DNA from 2 places in the Allobosea sp. GW821-FHT09G06 genome. Region 1 is predicted to be linked to the other one. Evidence: predicted binding sites of a transcription regulator. Region 1 holds the regulator's gene; the other holds the start of a gene.

Region 1 (6,798 bases):
GCGCCTCGGCGAAGGGCACGCCCTGGCGCGCCAGATGATCCGCCACCTCGGTCGCCAGCGCGAAGCCGGAGCCGGCCTGCGCCCGCATGATCGCGGGGTCGGCGCTCATGCTGGCGATCAGGCCGGCGAAGGCGGGCAGCACCTCCTCCAGCACGTCGACGGCGTCGAAACCCGTGCGCTTGTCCTCGGCGAGGTCGCGATTATAGGACAGCGGCAGCCCCTTCAGCGCACCAAGCATGGTCACGAGGTCACCGGCCAGCCGCGCCGCCCGGCCGCGCGAGATTTCGGCGATATCCGGGTTCTTCTTCTGCGGCATGATCGAGGAGCCCGTCGCGAAGGCGTCGTCCAGCGTCACCCAGGCGAATTGCCGGGAGGTCCACAGCGTCACCTCCTCGGCGAGCCGCGACAGGTTCGTCGCCAGCATCGCCGCGACGAACAGGAATTCCGCGACATGGTCGCGCGCGCCGACCGCATCGACCGAATTCTCGAACGGCCCGTCATAGCCGAGCGCCTGGGCGCTGAGTTCCGGGTTCAACGTGATCGCCGAGCCTGCGAGCGCCGCCGCCCCCAGCGGGGACTGGCCCGAGCGCTTTTCCCAATCGGTCAGGCGCGAGGCGTCGCGCATCAGCACCTGGCCATGCGCCATCAGCCAATGGCCGAAGGTGACGGGCTGGGCGCTCTGGAGATGGGTGAAGCCGGGGCAGACCGAGGCCGCATGCTCTTCGGCCTGGTCGGCGATCGCGGTGAGCAGCTCCGCCAGCATCCCGGCGAGCGTGCGCGACTTCCCCCGCAGGTAGAGCTTGAGATTGTTCGCGGCCTGGTCGTTGCGGGAGCGCCCGGCGCGGAGCTTCGCCCCGGTCGGGCCGATGCGCTCGGTCAGGATGCGCTCGATGAAGGTATGAACGTCCTCGTCGTCCGGCCCCGGCGCGATCCGCCCCTCGACCGTGTCGCGGGCGATCCCGTCGAGCGCAGCCAGGATGGTCTCGAATTCCTGGGCCGTCAGCAGGCCGGCGCGCCCGAGCTCGGCCGCATGGGCCTTGCCGCCCGCAACATCCTGCGGCACCAGCCGGGCATGCTCGCCGGCCGCACTCGACAGCTTCATCAGGCGCGGGTCCGGCTGCTTGCGGAAGCGGCCGCCCCAGAGACGGGTCGTCTGGTTCATGATGTCGTTCTCCCCTGCGGGAAGAATGGCCTCTTGACCGAGACACCGGCAAACGAAACGATCTCCGCCACGATAGTCCAAAAAGGAATACCCCATGGCGGCCGGCCGGCCCCCTCCGTCATCGACCGCGCTCAGGGCCTTCGCCACCGTCGCGAGGCTGGGCTCGACCGCGCGTGCCGCCCAGTCGGTCAACCTGACCCAGAGCGCGGTCTCCAAGCAGATCCTTTCGCTGGAGCACCATCTCGGCGCCGTGCTGTTCGACCGCAGCCCGCTCGGACTCAAGCTCACCGAGGCCGGCGCGATCTACCTGCCCTATGCCGAGGCTGCGCTGGAGCAGATGGAGCGCGGCGCGCGGCGTCTGGTGGAGCGCAACGCCATCGCCCGGCCGATCCGCCTGCATATGGTCGCGATCGCCGGTGAGCGCTGGCTGATGGCGCGCTTCCCTGCGTTTGCCGAGGCCCATCCCGGCGTCGACGTGCAGTTCACCAACTATGTCAGCGAGAGCGAGACCGAGGAGCCGGATATCGAGATCGCCCATGGGGTCGAGCCCTGGCCCGGCAAGGAGGCGCATTATCTCTTCGGCCGCGATGTCGCGCTGGTCGCCGCGCCCAGCCTGATCGAGCGCATGGGCGGCTTCCGCCGCGCCGCCGACATCCAGAAGGCGACCCTGCTCCAGCATTACCAGATGCCGACCTTCTGGGCCGAGTTCACCGAGGCGCATGACCTGCGCGGCGCGGTGCCCGAGCACACCGTGCGCTACGGCTATTATTCGGTGATCACCAGCGCCGCCGTCGCCGGCTTGGGCTTCGCGCTGGCGCCACGCTGCTATGTCGCCGACGAGCTGGCTTCGGGTGCGCTGGTCAATCCGCTGGGCCTCGGCTTCACCAGCGCGATCGGCTGCTGGCTGACGCGCCCGCTCGACCAGCCGCCGCGCCCCGGGCTCGACGCCTTCATCGCCTGGCTGAAATCAGAAGCCGCCCAGTTCGACGCCGCCACGCGAGCACCTGTCCAACCCGCCTGACCGGCTGGCGAAACCTCCTCTTCCTCCGTGCGTTGTCGTTGGCAAGGAGGAGCCATGCTGACCATTCTGCCCGCGCCGGATCATGTCGCAGCCTATCGTCTGATGCAGACGCTGACCGGGGAGGATGTCGACGCGATCATGGCCGATATCGACACGAAGCTCGCTCGCCACGAGAAGATCGGCGTGCTTGTCGATCTCTCCGACTTTACCGACCTGACGCTCACCGCCGCCTGGAAGGACGCGCGCTACAGCATCGGCAAGCTCTGGGAACTCAGGCGCTTTCCGAAAGAGGCGGTGATCACGAACAAGGGCTGGCTCGCCGGCTTCATCGATCTGCTCGATCCGGCGATCCCCTTCGTCAAGGTCCGCGCCTTCAAGCCCGAGGACTATGACAAGGCGCTGGCATGGGCCGGCGATATCGAGGGCGGCCCCGACGCCTGAGGCTTACGCGGCACCGCCGCGCGCGAAGGTCTCGTCGAAGGCATAGCCGGCACCGCGCACCGTGCGCAGCGGATCCTTCGCATCGCCCGGCGTGATCGCCTTGCGCAGCCGCCCGACATGAACATCGACCGTGCGCTCGTCGATATAGACGTCGCGGCCCCAGACGGCATCGAGCAGCTGGGCACGGGAATAGACCCGGCCCGGCGCCTGCATCAGGAATTCCAGCAGGCGGAACTCGGTCGGGCCGAGATGGAGTTCGCTGCCCGCGCGGCGGACGCGCCGCGTCGTGCGGTCGAGTTCGAGATCGCCGGCCGCCAGCAGCCCCGCGACATGGCCGGGCTTCGCCCTGCGCAACAGCGCCTGGATGCGCGCGATCAGCTCCGGCAGCGAGAACGGCTTCACGACGTAATCGTCGGCGCCGGTCGCAAGGCCACGCACGCGCTCGGTCTCCTCGCCGCGCGCCGTCAGCATGATGATCGGCACGCGCTCGGTGTCGCGGCGCGAGCGCAGGCGCCGGCAAAGCTCGATGCCGGACAGGCCCGGCAGCATCCAGTCGAGCAGGACGAGATCGGGCGTGTGATCGCGAAGATGCAATTCCGCATCGTCCCCGCGCGCGACGCTATCGACCTCGAAGCCCTCGGCTTCGAGGTTGTAGCGCAGCAGCAGGGTGAGCGGCTCCTCGTCCTCGACGATCAGGATGCGTGCGGCCATGTCGGCTTTGACCTCAGTTTCCCGTCACCGCTTCGACCTCGATATTGGTCGTGTCGAGCTTGGGGCGGTTCGCATCGAGGGAATCGCCGGTGACGAGGTAATGGATGGTCTCGGCGATATTGGTGGTGTGGTCGCCGATGCGCTCGATGTTCTTGGCGCAGAACAGGAGATGCGTGCAGAAGGTGATGTTGCGCGGATCCTCCATCATATAGGTCAGGAGTTCGCGGAACAGCGAGGTGTAGAGCGCGTCGATCTCGTCATCGCGCTTCCAGACCTCGAGCGCCTTCTGCTCGTTGGTCGCGGCATAGGCGTCGAGCACGTCCTTGAGCTGGGCCTGCACGAGGCGGCTGATATGCTCGAGGCCGACCACCGCGCGATGCGGCGGCTGGAACTGCCCGGCGATCGCGACGGCGCGCTTGGCGATGTTCTTGGCGAGATCGCCGACCCGCTCGATGTCGGAGGCGAGGCGGATCGCCGAGATCAGCTCGCGCAGGTCCTGCGCCAGCGGCTGGCGCCGGGCGATGGTGAGCACGGCCTTCTCCTCGACCTCGCGCTGGAGATTGTCGAGGCGCTGGTCGGCCGAGATGATCTTCTGGGCGAGCGCGGTATCGCGGCGAACGAGCGCCACCGTGGAATCGCCCAGCATGCGCTCGGCCATGCCGCCCATTTCGGCGAGGCTGCGGCGGATGCCTTCAAGGTCGGTGTCGTAGGAGCGGACGATGTGGTCGGTCATAGGGGTGTCCTCCTCGTCGCCGCTTAGCCGAAACGGCCGGTGACGTAGTCCTGGGTCTGCTTCTTGGCGGGATTCATGAAGATCGTGTTGGTCGGCGCGAACTCGATGACCTCGCCTAGATACATGAAGGCCGTGTACTGCGAGATGCGCGCCGCCTGCTGCATGTTGTGCGTGACGATGGCGATGGTGAAATCGCTCTTCAGCTGCTCCAGCAGGTCCTCGATCTTGCCGGTCGAGATCGGGTCGAGCGCCGAGGTCGGCTCGTCGAACAGGATCACTTCCGGCTTCTGCGCGATGGTGCGCGCGATGCACAGGCGCTGCTGCTGGCCGCCGGAGAGGCCCATGCCGGAGCTCTTCAGCTTGTCCTTGACCTCGTCCCAAAGCGCGGCGCGGCGCAGGGCGCCCTCGACGCGGTCGTCGAGCTCCGACTTCGGCGGCTTCTCGTAGAGGCGGATGCCGAAGGCGACGTTGTCGTAGATCGACATCGGGAACGGCGTCGGCTTCTGGAACACCATGCCGACGCGCGAGCGCAACTCGTTCACGTCGACGTCGTTCGAGATGATGTTGCGGCCGTCGAGCATGATCTGCCCTTCCGCGCGCTGCTCCGGATAGAGCGAGTAGATTCGGTTGAAGATCCGCAGCAGGGTCGACTTGCCGCAGCCCGACGGGCCGATCAGCGCCGTGACGTGGCGATCGCGGAAGTCGAGATTGATGTTCTTCAGCGCCTTGTGCTCGCCGTAGTAGAAATCGAGGTTCTTCACCGCGATCCGGACGGGCGCCTCGGCATCGAGCGACTGGGGGGAGAGTTCAAGGGTCGAAAGCATCGACTTAGGTCCTCAAGGTCGGTCGCGACCGGGTTGGTTTCAGGCTCACTTGCTGCCGGCGACGATACGCCGGGCAACGATCGAGAGCACGAGGATCGAGACGGTAATGATGAGCGAACCGGCCCAGGCGAGCTGCTGCCAGTTCTCGTAAGGGGCGGAGGCGAACTGGTAGATCGTCACCGGCAGGTTGGAGACGCCGCCGACCAGCGTCGGCGAGAACCAGAAATTGTTGTTGAGCGCGGTGAAGAGCAGCGGCGCGGTCTCGCCGGCGATGCGGGCGAGCGCCAGCAGGATACCGGTGACCATGCCGGCCTTGGCCGCGCGCCAGGTCACCGAGGTGATGACGACGGAAGGCGGCGCGCCGAGCGCCGCACCCGCCTCACGCAGCGGGCCGGGAACGAGGTTCAGCATGTCCTCGGTGGTGCGCACGATCACCGGGATCGCGATAATGCCGAGCGCGACGCCGCCGGCCCAGCCGGAATAGCCGCGGAACGGCTCGACCAGGATGACGTAGACGAACAGGCCGATCAGGATCGACGGCGCCGAGAGCAGGATGTCGTTGATGAAGCGGATGAGGTTGGCGAGCTTCGAGCTGCGACCGTATTCGGCGAGCCAGGTCCCGGCGAGCACGCCGATCGGCGTGGCGATGGCGATGCCGAGGAAGGTCAGCACGAAGGAGCCGACGATGGCGTTGGCGATGCCGCCGCCTTCCGTGCCGGGGCCGGGCGTGACCGCCGTGAAGGTCGCGACCGAGAGGCCGCCGATGCCCTTCACCACGAGCATGCCGAGGATCCAGAACAGAACGAAGATGGCGGTGAAGGTGAAGCCGGTGGCGATCACCTTCATCAACCGGTCGGCGGTACGGCGCGACTGACGCACGCGCCCCCAGGGCTGGTGAGGCAGTTCGCGAGGTGTGGTCGTCATGGTCATGGGGTTGAGCCTCAGTAGCGCTTGACGCGGGCGACCAGCAGCCGCGCGATGACGAGGACGACGAAGGTGACGAAGAACAGGATGCAGCCGAGCGCGATCAGCGCGTTGAGCTGCAGGCCCATCGCCTCGTTGAACTCGTTGGCGATGCGCGAGGCGATGGTCGAGCCGGGATCGAGGATCGAGGCCGAGAGCCGGTTGGCGTTGCCGACGACGAAGGTAACGGCCATGGTCTCGCCGAGCGCGCGGCCGAGCCCCAGCATGATCGCGCCGATGATCGAGACGCCAGCCTGCGGCACCAGCACATGGCGCACGACCTCCCAGGTCGTCGCGCCGATGCCATAGGCGCTCTCGCGCAGCACCGAGGGGATCTGCTCCAGCATGTCGCGGGTGATCGAGGCGATGAACGGCACGATCATGAAGGCGAGGATGATGCCGGCGGTGAAGATGCCGAGGCCCGAGGGCGAGCGCGAGTAAAGCACCGTGCCGACGATCGGCATGCCCTCGACGATATTCGAGAGCGGGATCTGCACATAGGCCGCGAAGAGCGGCACGAAGACGAACAGGCCCCACATGCCGTAGATGATCGAGGGCACGGCGGCGAGCAGCTCGATCGCGGTCGAGACAGGCCTTTTGAACCAGGCCGGCGCGAGCTGCGTCAGGTAGACCGCGATGCCAAGCGAGAGCGGCACCCCGATCACCAGCGCGATCAGCGCCGTCGAGAGCGTGCCCACGATCGCCGGCCAGGCGCCGTACTGCTCGTTCTGCGTGTCCCAGACGCTGGAGGTGAGGAAGCCGAGGCCGAATTCGCGGAAGGCCGGCCAGCCGCCGATGATCATCGAGATCATGATGCCGGCGAGCAGCACCAGCACCAGCAGGGCCGCGCCGAAGCTGGCATTGCGGAAGAACAGGTCGAACCCGGCCTTCGGCGTTTTCCGCACGATCGGCGTCGCGCCGGGAATGCTCGTCATGTCGGTTG
Region 2 (6,798 bases), 570 kb from region 1:
AGGGCGCGGAAGGCAGCCTGCGACTGGAAGACCGGATCGGAAAAGCCGGGGGCGATCATGGTTTCAGCCGGCATCACGAACCCCTGACGAGCGTGAAGAAGTCGACCTTGGTCGCCGCCGCCTTGCGCGAGGCGAGCTCGCGGGCCGAAGCCTGCTGCGCGGCGAGGGTGGCGATACCCTGATGCAGGCCGCTGCCCTCGGCCTCCTCCTGAAGGCGAGCGTCGAGCAGGGCGGCGAGCCGCGCCTTCCGGCCGTCGCGGCCGAGCGCATAGGAGAAGCCCATCCGCCCGTTGGACAGGCGCACGACGCAGCGCGTCACGGTGGCTTCGCCGAGATTGAAGCGGCGGCCGGCGCCGCCGGCGCGGCCCTCGACCATCACGGTGCCAGTCTCCGGCGCCTTCAACAGGTCATGAGCCGGCGGATCGCCGAGCAGGGTTTCGATCTCGCTGCGGGAGGCGCGCGCCAGCGTCGCCATCCAGCTTTGCCTCGGGGTTCTTGGGGTCATCGGCGCGGGCTCGCTGGTCAGTTCCGAATGTCTAGACTATGCTAGGGGAGTTGATGGCAAAGGTCTATACTTTTTGGGCGACATTTTGATGACGGATACGGCACTGGCGGAGCGCGACGGGGGCACGGCCTGGCGGCGCATCGCCGATGAACTGGCGGATGCGATCGGGCGCGGCGAGTACAAGCTCGGCGACACACTGCCGGCCTCGGTCGCGTTGGCCGAGCGCTATGGCGTGCATCGCCATACGGTGCGGCAGGCCTTCCGCCATCTCGCCGAGCAGGGGCTGGTGACGGTCTCACGCGGACGCGGCACGCAAGTGACGGCGCCGCGTCTGCCCTATCCGATCGGCCGGCGCGTCAGCATGCGCACCAATATGGGCAAGCTCGGCATCACCGGCACGAGCCGCATGCTCTCGGCCGAAGTGGTCGTGGGTGAGGCAGCCGCCTGCACGGCGCTCAAGCTGAAGACCGGGACGCCGCTCTGGCAGGTGCAGGGCGTGAGCCTGGCGGATGGCGTGCCGATGGGCACCGGCACGCATTGGCTTGCGGTCGAGCGTTTCCCGGATTTCGACAAGGCCTATCGCGAGGCGGCCGGCTCGATCACGGCGGCCTTCAAGATCTATGGCATCGCGGATTACGTGCGCCTGTCGACGCGCTTGACGGCGCGGCTCGCCGATGAGCGCGAGGCCGAGCTGTTGGAGATCGCGCCTGAGGCTGCCGTGATGATCTCGACGGCGGTCGATGCGCTGCCGGACCTGACGCCAGTGCATCTCGTCAGCAGCGTGTTCGCCGCCGAGCGTATGGAGATGGTGATCGAGCCGTTCGGGGATTGAAGGGCACCGTCATGCTCGGGCTTGACCCGAGCATCTCAGGACGGAAAGGCGCCTTATCCTGCACGAGCTTCTCGGGTCTTCGCTTCGCTGCGCCCGAGAATGACGGCTGGTGTCGCTTTCAGCTCGCCCGGCGGCCGATGATCGCGAAGCGCAGCTTGCCCGAAAGGAAGTCGATGGCCGAGACCGCGGCAAGGACCAGCAGGATCAGGAAGGAGACCTGCTGCCATTCCAGCGTGCGGATCGTCTCGGCGAGATAGAGGCCGATGCCGCCGGCGCCGACGATGCCGATGATCGTTGAGGAGCGGGTGTTGGATTCGATATAGTAGAGCACCTGGCTCGCGATCACCGGCAGCACCTGCGGCAGCAGGCCGAAGCGGATCTCATGCGCCTTGCCGCCGCCGACGGAGGATACGCCTTCGACCGGCTTGCGGTCGGCGGCCTCGATCGCTTCCGAATAGAGCTTGCCGAAGGCGCCGAGATCGCTGGTCATGATCGCGAGCATGCCGGCGAAGGGGCCGAGGCCGACGACATTCACCCAGATCAGCGCCCAGATCAGGGCGTCGACGCCGCGAACCGTGTCGAGCGAGCGACGGGCGAAGAAGTGTACGATGCGGTTGGCGACAACGTTGCGCGCCGCGATGAAGCCGAGCGGCAGGGCGAGGATCGCCGCCAGAACTGTGCCGAGGAAGGCGATGGCGATGGTCTCGAACAGCGCCTTCACGAAGATGACGGCGCGCGCCCAGGAGCCGGGATCGGGCGGCAGCATCAACATGACGAAGGTGCCGAGATTGCCGAAGCCGGACAAGATCTTCCAGAGCGAGGTCTCGAGCGTCGTCAGCCCGTAGACGAAGAAGCCGGCGAGCGCGGCGATGGTGCCGATGGTCGCAAGCTTCGTCTTGAGCGAGCCGCGGATCGCGGCGTCGTGGCGGCGCAGGATGTCGGCGCGCTCGGCTGTCGAGAGGGCGAGGCTCATCGGCCATGCTCCAGGCTGAGAAGGGCGTGGCGCAGCCGCTCGGTGGCGTAGTCGATCAGCATCACCGTGACGATGATCAGCAGCAGGATGGCGCTGACATCGGTGAAGTAGAACTTGCGGATGGCCTCGATCAGGTCCTGGCCGATGCCGCCGGCGCCGACGAAGCCCATGATCGAGGCGCCGCGGACATTGATCTCGAAGCGCAGCAGCGCGTAGCTCGCGAAATTGGAGAGCACCTGCGGCACGACCGCGAAGCGCACGATCTGCCACCAGCTGCCGCCGGCGGCGGTGACGCCGTCGACCGGCTTCAGGTCGATGTTCTCGACGACTTCCGAGAAGAGCTTGCCGAGCGCGCCCATGGTGTGGATCGCGATGGCGAGCACGCCGGGCAGCGGGCCGAGGCCAAAGGCGATGACGAAGATCAGCGCGAAGACGATCTCGGGAACGGTGCGGCAGAATTCGAGATAGCGGCGCACAGCGAAGCGCAGCCAGGTGGCACGGCCGAGATTGGCAGCGGCGGCGAAGCAGAACAGGAAGGCGCCGGCGGCGCCAAGGATCGTGCCGACATAGGCAATGAGCACGGTCTGCCAGAGCAGCTTCAGCCAGCCCTTCAGGCCCCAGTACCACTCGGAGAGGTCGGCGCCGAGGCTGGCGAGCCTGAGCGTCGGCAGCGTCTCGAAGATATATTTCGGAAAGCGGTGAACGTTCTCGAAGAACTTGGCGAGATCGACTTCGGCGCCGCGGGCCGAGAGCAGCACGCAGGCGATGAAGACGGCGATGCCGATCAGGGCCTGCCGGCGCTTGGCAGCTGAAGCTTGCCGATAGGCCTCGGCATGGGCCCGGATGGCCGGGTCGTTGCGGTCGATCGCGAGGGTCATTGAGAGGCGCTTCCGAGGGGTCGCGGGATCGGCGGGTGCCGATCCCGGACAAGGGTGTCATCCCAGGACGAAGCGAAGCGCAGTGCCCTGGAATCTCTGGCGAGAGATGCCCGGGTCGAGCCCGGGCATGACGGAGGTTGCTTACGACGACTTCTTCTTGCGGAGCTCGTCGACGAACTTGTTCAGCTCGATGATCGGGTCGTAGGCCTTGTTGTCGACGGCGACGAGCGGGCCCTGCTTGCCTTCATAGATCTTGTCGAAGGCGGCCTTGTCCTTGGTGGCGAGGTTCAGGACGGCGTCGCGGATCTTGGCCTTCAGCTCCTCCGGCATGTCGGTGAGATAGGCCATCGGCGAGTTCACGATCTGCTCGGACTTGTAGATGATCCGGAAGTCGTCGGCCTTGGCCATGTTCTTGCGGGCCATGCGCTGCAGGTTCGATTCCTGCTCGTCGTTCCACCAGTTGGCGGCGACATCGACCGTGCCCTGCTGGAGCGCGATGATCGCGTTCTCATGGCTGCCGGTATAGACGACCTTCGAGAAGAAGGTTTCCGGCTCGATCTTCATGCCGTTCAGCGCGAAGCGCGGGACGTTGTTGCCCGAGGTCGAATTCGGGTCGACGAGGCCGAGATTCTTGCCCTTGAGGTCCTCGACCTTCTGATAGGGCGAGTCCTTCTTCACGTAGAAGACCGAGTGATAGCCCTTGGTGCCGTCGAGATTGGTCTCGATGGCGAAGGCATCGACCTTGGCGCCGGTCATGCGGGCGCGGGCGAAGGAGGACGGGCCGTAGGAGGCGATGTGGATGTTGCCGGTGCGCTGGCCCTCGATGATCGCGGCGTAGTCGTTGGCGATACGCAGGGTGACCTTGGTGCCGAGTTCCTTGGCGAGATACTGCACGAAGGGGGTGTAGCGCTCGGTGACGCCGGAAGCGTTCTCGGAGGGGATGATCGCGAAGACGAGCTCGGGATACTTGGCCTTCCAGTCCTGCGCGAAGGCCGGAGCGGCGGCGAGCGCCAGGCCGGCGACGGCGAGCGAGAGGGTATGACGACGGGTCAGCATCTTTGTGCTCCTGGTTGTAGGCGGGGATGGTCTTCTCGCGGCGACGGCCATCAGGCCGGTCCGGCGATCTCTGGAAATCAGGCGATCTTCTGGCGGGCGCGCTTCGCCTCGGAGGCGGCGATGGCGTCGAGCGCATCCAGCGCCTCGGCGCCGGCATCCTTGGCCTCGATGCCGTAGAGTTCGGCCGCGATCTCGCGGGTCAACGCCTGCGGCACGTCGTCGAACACGACCTTGCCGGCGGACATGCCGATCAGGCGGTCACAGTATTTCGCGGCGATATCGAGGTCGTGCAGGTTGCACATCACGGTGATGCCGTCCTCGCGATTGATGCGGAACAGCGCGTCCATGACGACCTGTGTGTTGCGCGGGTCGAGCGAGGCGATCGGCTCGTCGGCGAGGATGATGCGCGGCTCCTGGACAAGGGCGCGGGCAATGGCGACGCGCTGCTGCTGGCCGCCGGAGAGGGTCTCGGCGCGCTGCGCCAGGAGATGGCCCATATCGAGACGCTCGAGGGCCGCGATGGCGCGAATCTTGTCGTCCTCGGCGAAGCTCTTGACCAGCGTCAGCGCCGCCGAGCGATGGTTCAGGCGGCCGAGCAGGACATTGGTCAGCACGTCGAGGCGGCCGACGAGGTTGAACTGCTGGAAGATCATCGCCGTGTCGCGGCGCCAGCGGCGCAGCGAGGCGCCCTTCAGCCCGGTGACGTCCTGCTCCTCGCAGACGATCCGGCCGGAGGTCGGCTCGGTCAGGCGGTTCAGCATGCGCAGCAGCGTCGACTTGCCGGCGCCGGAAGGGCCGATCACGCCGACCATCTCCCCCTTCGGCACCGTCAGCGTGACGGCGTCGACCGCGTTCCTGTCGCCAAAGCGCTTGGTCAGGCCTTCGATGCGGAGCATGGACTGGTTCTCGGGCACGATGCGGGCATGAGCGCGTCCCCACCCGGTCAGGCCGGAGGGTCAGGCGTCTCGATCGCCGCGAGCCCTAGCGGCCACGGATGACAGCGGCGTGACAGGATGTGAAAGGCCCCGAAACGGGCGATTTGCACCTCCAAGAGCCGGTCAACGTTTCGTGAGGTCTCCAGAATGCGCTTGGACGATCCACGGCTTAGCGGCAGGATGATCGTGGATGTCTGTGTGCGGCGGAGATGCCCGTGACGTTGGGCCTCTTATCGGCAAGCATCTTGCATTGATGCCTGCGAGGCCGAAACGATACGGCATCGGCACAAGAACCGCTGTTTTTGTGCCGCTGTGGCGCGCCGGCATCTTAGCAACGCCTTTCGTTCCATTTAAGACCAATGGGCGGCAACGGAGCCTCCAGCCTGATGAAGCGGTTCGTTCTTCTTGTTCTCGTCGCCGCCATCGCGGGCGGCGGCTATTATGCCTACCGCAACCAGCGCACTGGCACCCAGCAGGCGCAGGCGAGCGCGGTCTCGGGGCCGCGCGGCGTGCCTGTCGAGGTCGCGTCCATCGAACTGGCGACCGTGAGCGAGGAGGTCGAGGCGCTCGGCACGCTGGCCGCCGATGAATCCGTTGTCATCGCGCCGGAAATCGCTGGCCGCGTCATCTTCCTCGGCTTCAAGGAAGGCGAGCGCGTCAAGGCCGGGCAGGAGCTGGTCAAGCTCGATACGGCGATCCTCGATGCCGAGCTGAAGCAGGCGATGGCCGATCTCGGCCTTGCCCGCGATACCAATGATCGGCTCAGGGGGCTGGTCTCGCGCGGCTCGGGCACGCAGGTCGCGCTCGACGAGTCCGCGGCGAAGCTCGCCTCCAGCGAGGCTCGCGTCCAGCTCGCCAAGGCCAAGCTCGCCCAGTCGACCATCGTGGCGCCGTTCACCGGCGTCGTCGGCCTGCGCTCGGTCGGCGTCGGCGACTATGTCTCCGTCGGCAAGCAATTGATCACGCTGACCAGCATCGACCCGATCAAGATCGATTTCCGCGTGCCCGAGATATTCCTGAGCCGCCTCAAGGTCGGGCAGCCCGTGCAGATGAAGGTCGATGCGGTTCCGGACCGGAAATTCCAGGGCCAGATCTACGCGATCGACCCGGTGGTCGACGTCAACGGCCGGGCGATCCGCCTGCGCGCCAACATCCCCAATGCCGATCTCGCGCTGAAGCCCGGCCTCTTCGCCCGGCTGGCCATCACCGTGGACTATCGCGAGAAGGCGATCGTCGTGCCGGAGATGGCCGTGGTGCCGGATGCGGTCGGCAAGATCATCTACGTCGTCGACAAGGGCAAGGCGAAGAAGGTCGCCGTCGAGCTTGGCAAGCGCCTGCCGGGCAAGGTCGAGATCGTCCGCGGGCTGACGCCCGACATGCAGATCATCACCGCCGGCCAGATGCGGCTGCGCGACGGCGCGATCATCGCGATCAAGGACAAGGTCGTCCAGACGAGCCAGCTCTAGGATCGCGCCATGAGCCTCTTCGAACTCTTCGTCCGTCGGCCCGTCCTCTCGACGGTGCTGAGCCTCCTCGTGATCCTGATCGGTATCGTCTCCTATGGCCGCCTGACGGTCCGCGAGTATCCGAACATCGACGAGCCGATCGTCTCGGTCCGC

What was found. Region 1 encodes PhoB, which activates phosphate uptake and scavenging genes when phosphate is short. Its sites were predicted from a motif close to TGTCATNNANCTGTCAT; they were not measured.
Region 2: phnC (phosphonate ABC transporter ATP-binding protein) is a predicted target of PhoB. The motif match lies at 5,239-5,255, and genes of this name have one in related genera.

What each region holds. Positions count from the first base shown of each region.
Region 1 covers NZ_JBWKOI010000001.1:1,073,804-1,080,601, reverse strand. Annotated here, with positions in the region: gene argH (argininosuccinate lyase) at 1-1,162, opposite strand, end outside; gene AC07NY_RS05170 (LysR family transcriptional regulator) at 1,257-2,183, shown strand; gene AC07NY_RS05165 (SpoIIAA family protein) at 2,238-2,624, shown strand; gene phoB (phosphate regulon transcriptional regulator PhoB) at 2,628-3,335, opposite strand; gene phoU (phosphate signaling complex protein PhoU) at 3,349-4,068, opposite strand; gene pstB (phosphate ABC transporter ATP-binding protein PstB) at 4,092-4,892, opposite strand; gene pstA (phosphate ABC transporter permease PstA) at 4,938-5,822, opposite strand; gene pstC (phosphate ABC transporter permease subunit PstC) at 5,834-6,798, opposite strand, start outside.
Region 2 covers NZ_JBWKOI010000001.1:499,455-506,252, forward strand. Annotated here, with positions in the region: gene phnH (phosphonate C-P lyase system protein PhnH) at 1-74, opposite strand, end outside; gene phnG (phosphonate C-P lyase system protein PhnG) at 74-505, opposite strand; gene phnF (phosphonate metabolism transcriptional regulator PhnF) at 594-1,337, shown strand; gene phnE (phosphonate ABC transporter, permease protein PhnE) at 1,456-2,310, opposite strand; gene phnE (phosphonate ABC transporter, permease protein PhnE) at 2,307-3,188, opposite strand; gene phnD (phosphonate ABC transporter substrate-binding protein) at 3,330-4,244, opposite strand; gene phnC (phosphonate ABC transporter ATP-binding protein) at 4,322-5,140, opposite strand; gene AC07NY_RS02520 (efflux RND transporter periplasmic adaptor subunit) at 5,566-6,645, shown strand; gene AC07NY_RS02525 (efflux RND transporter permease subunit) at 6,655-6,798, shown strand, end outside.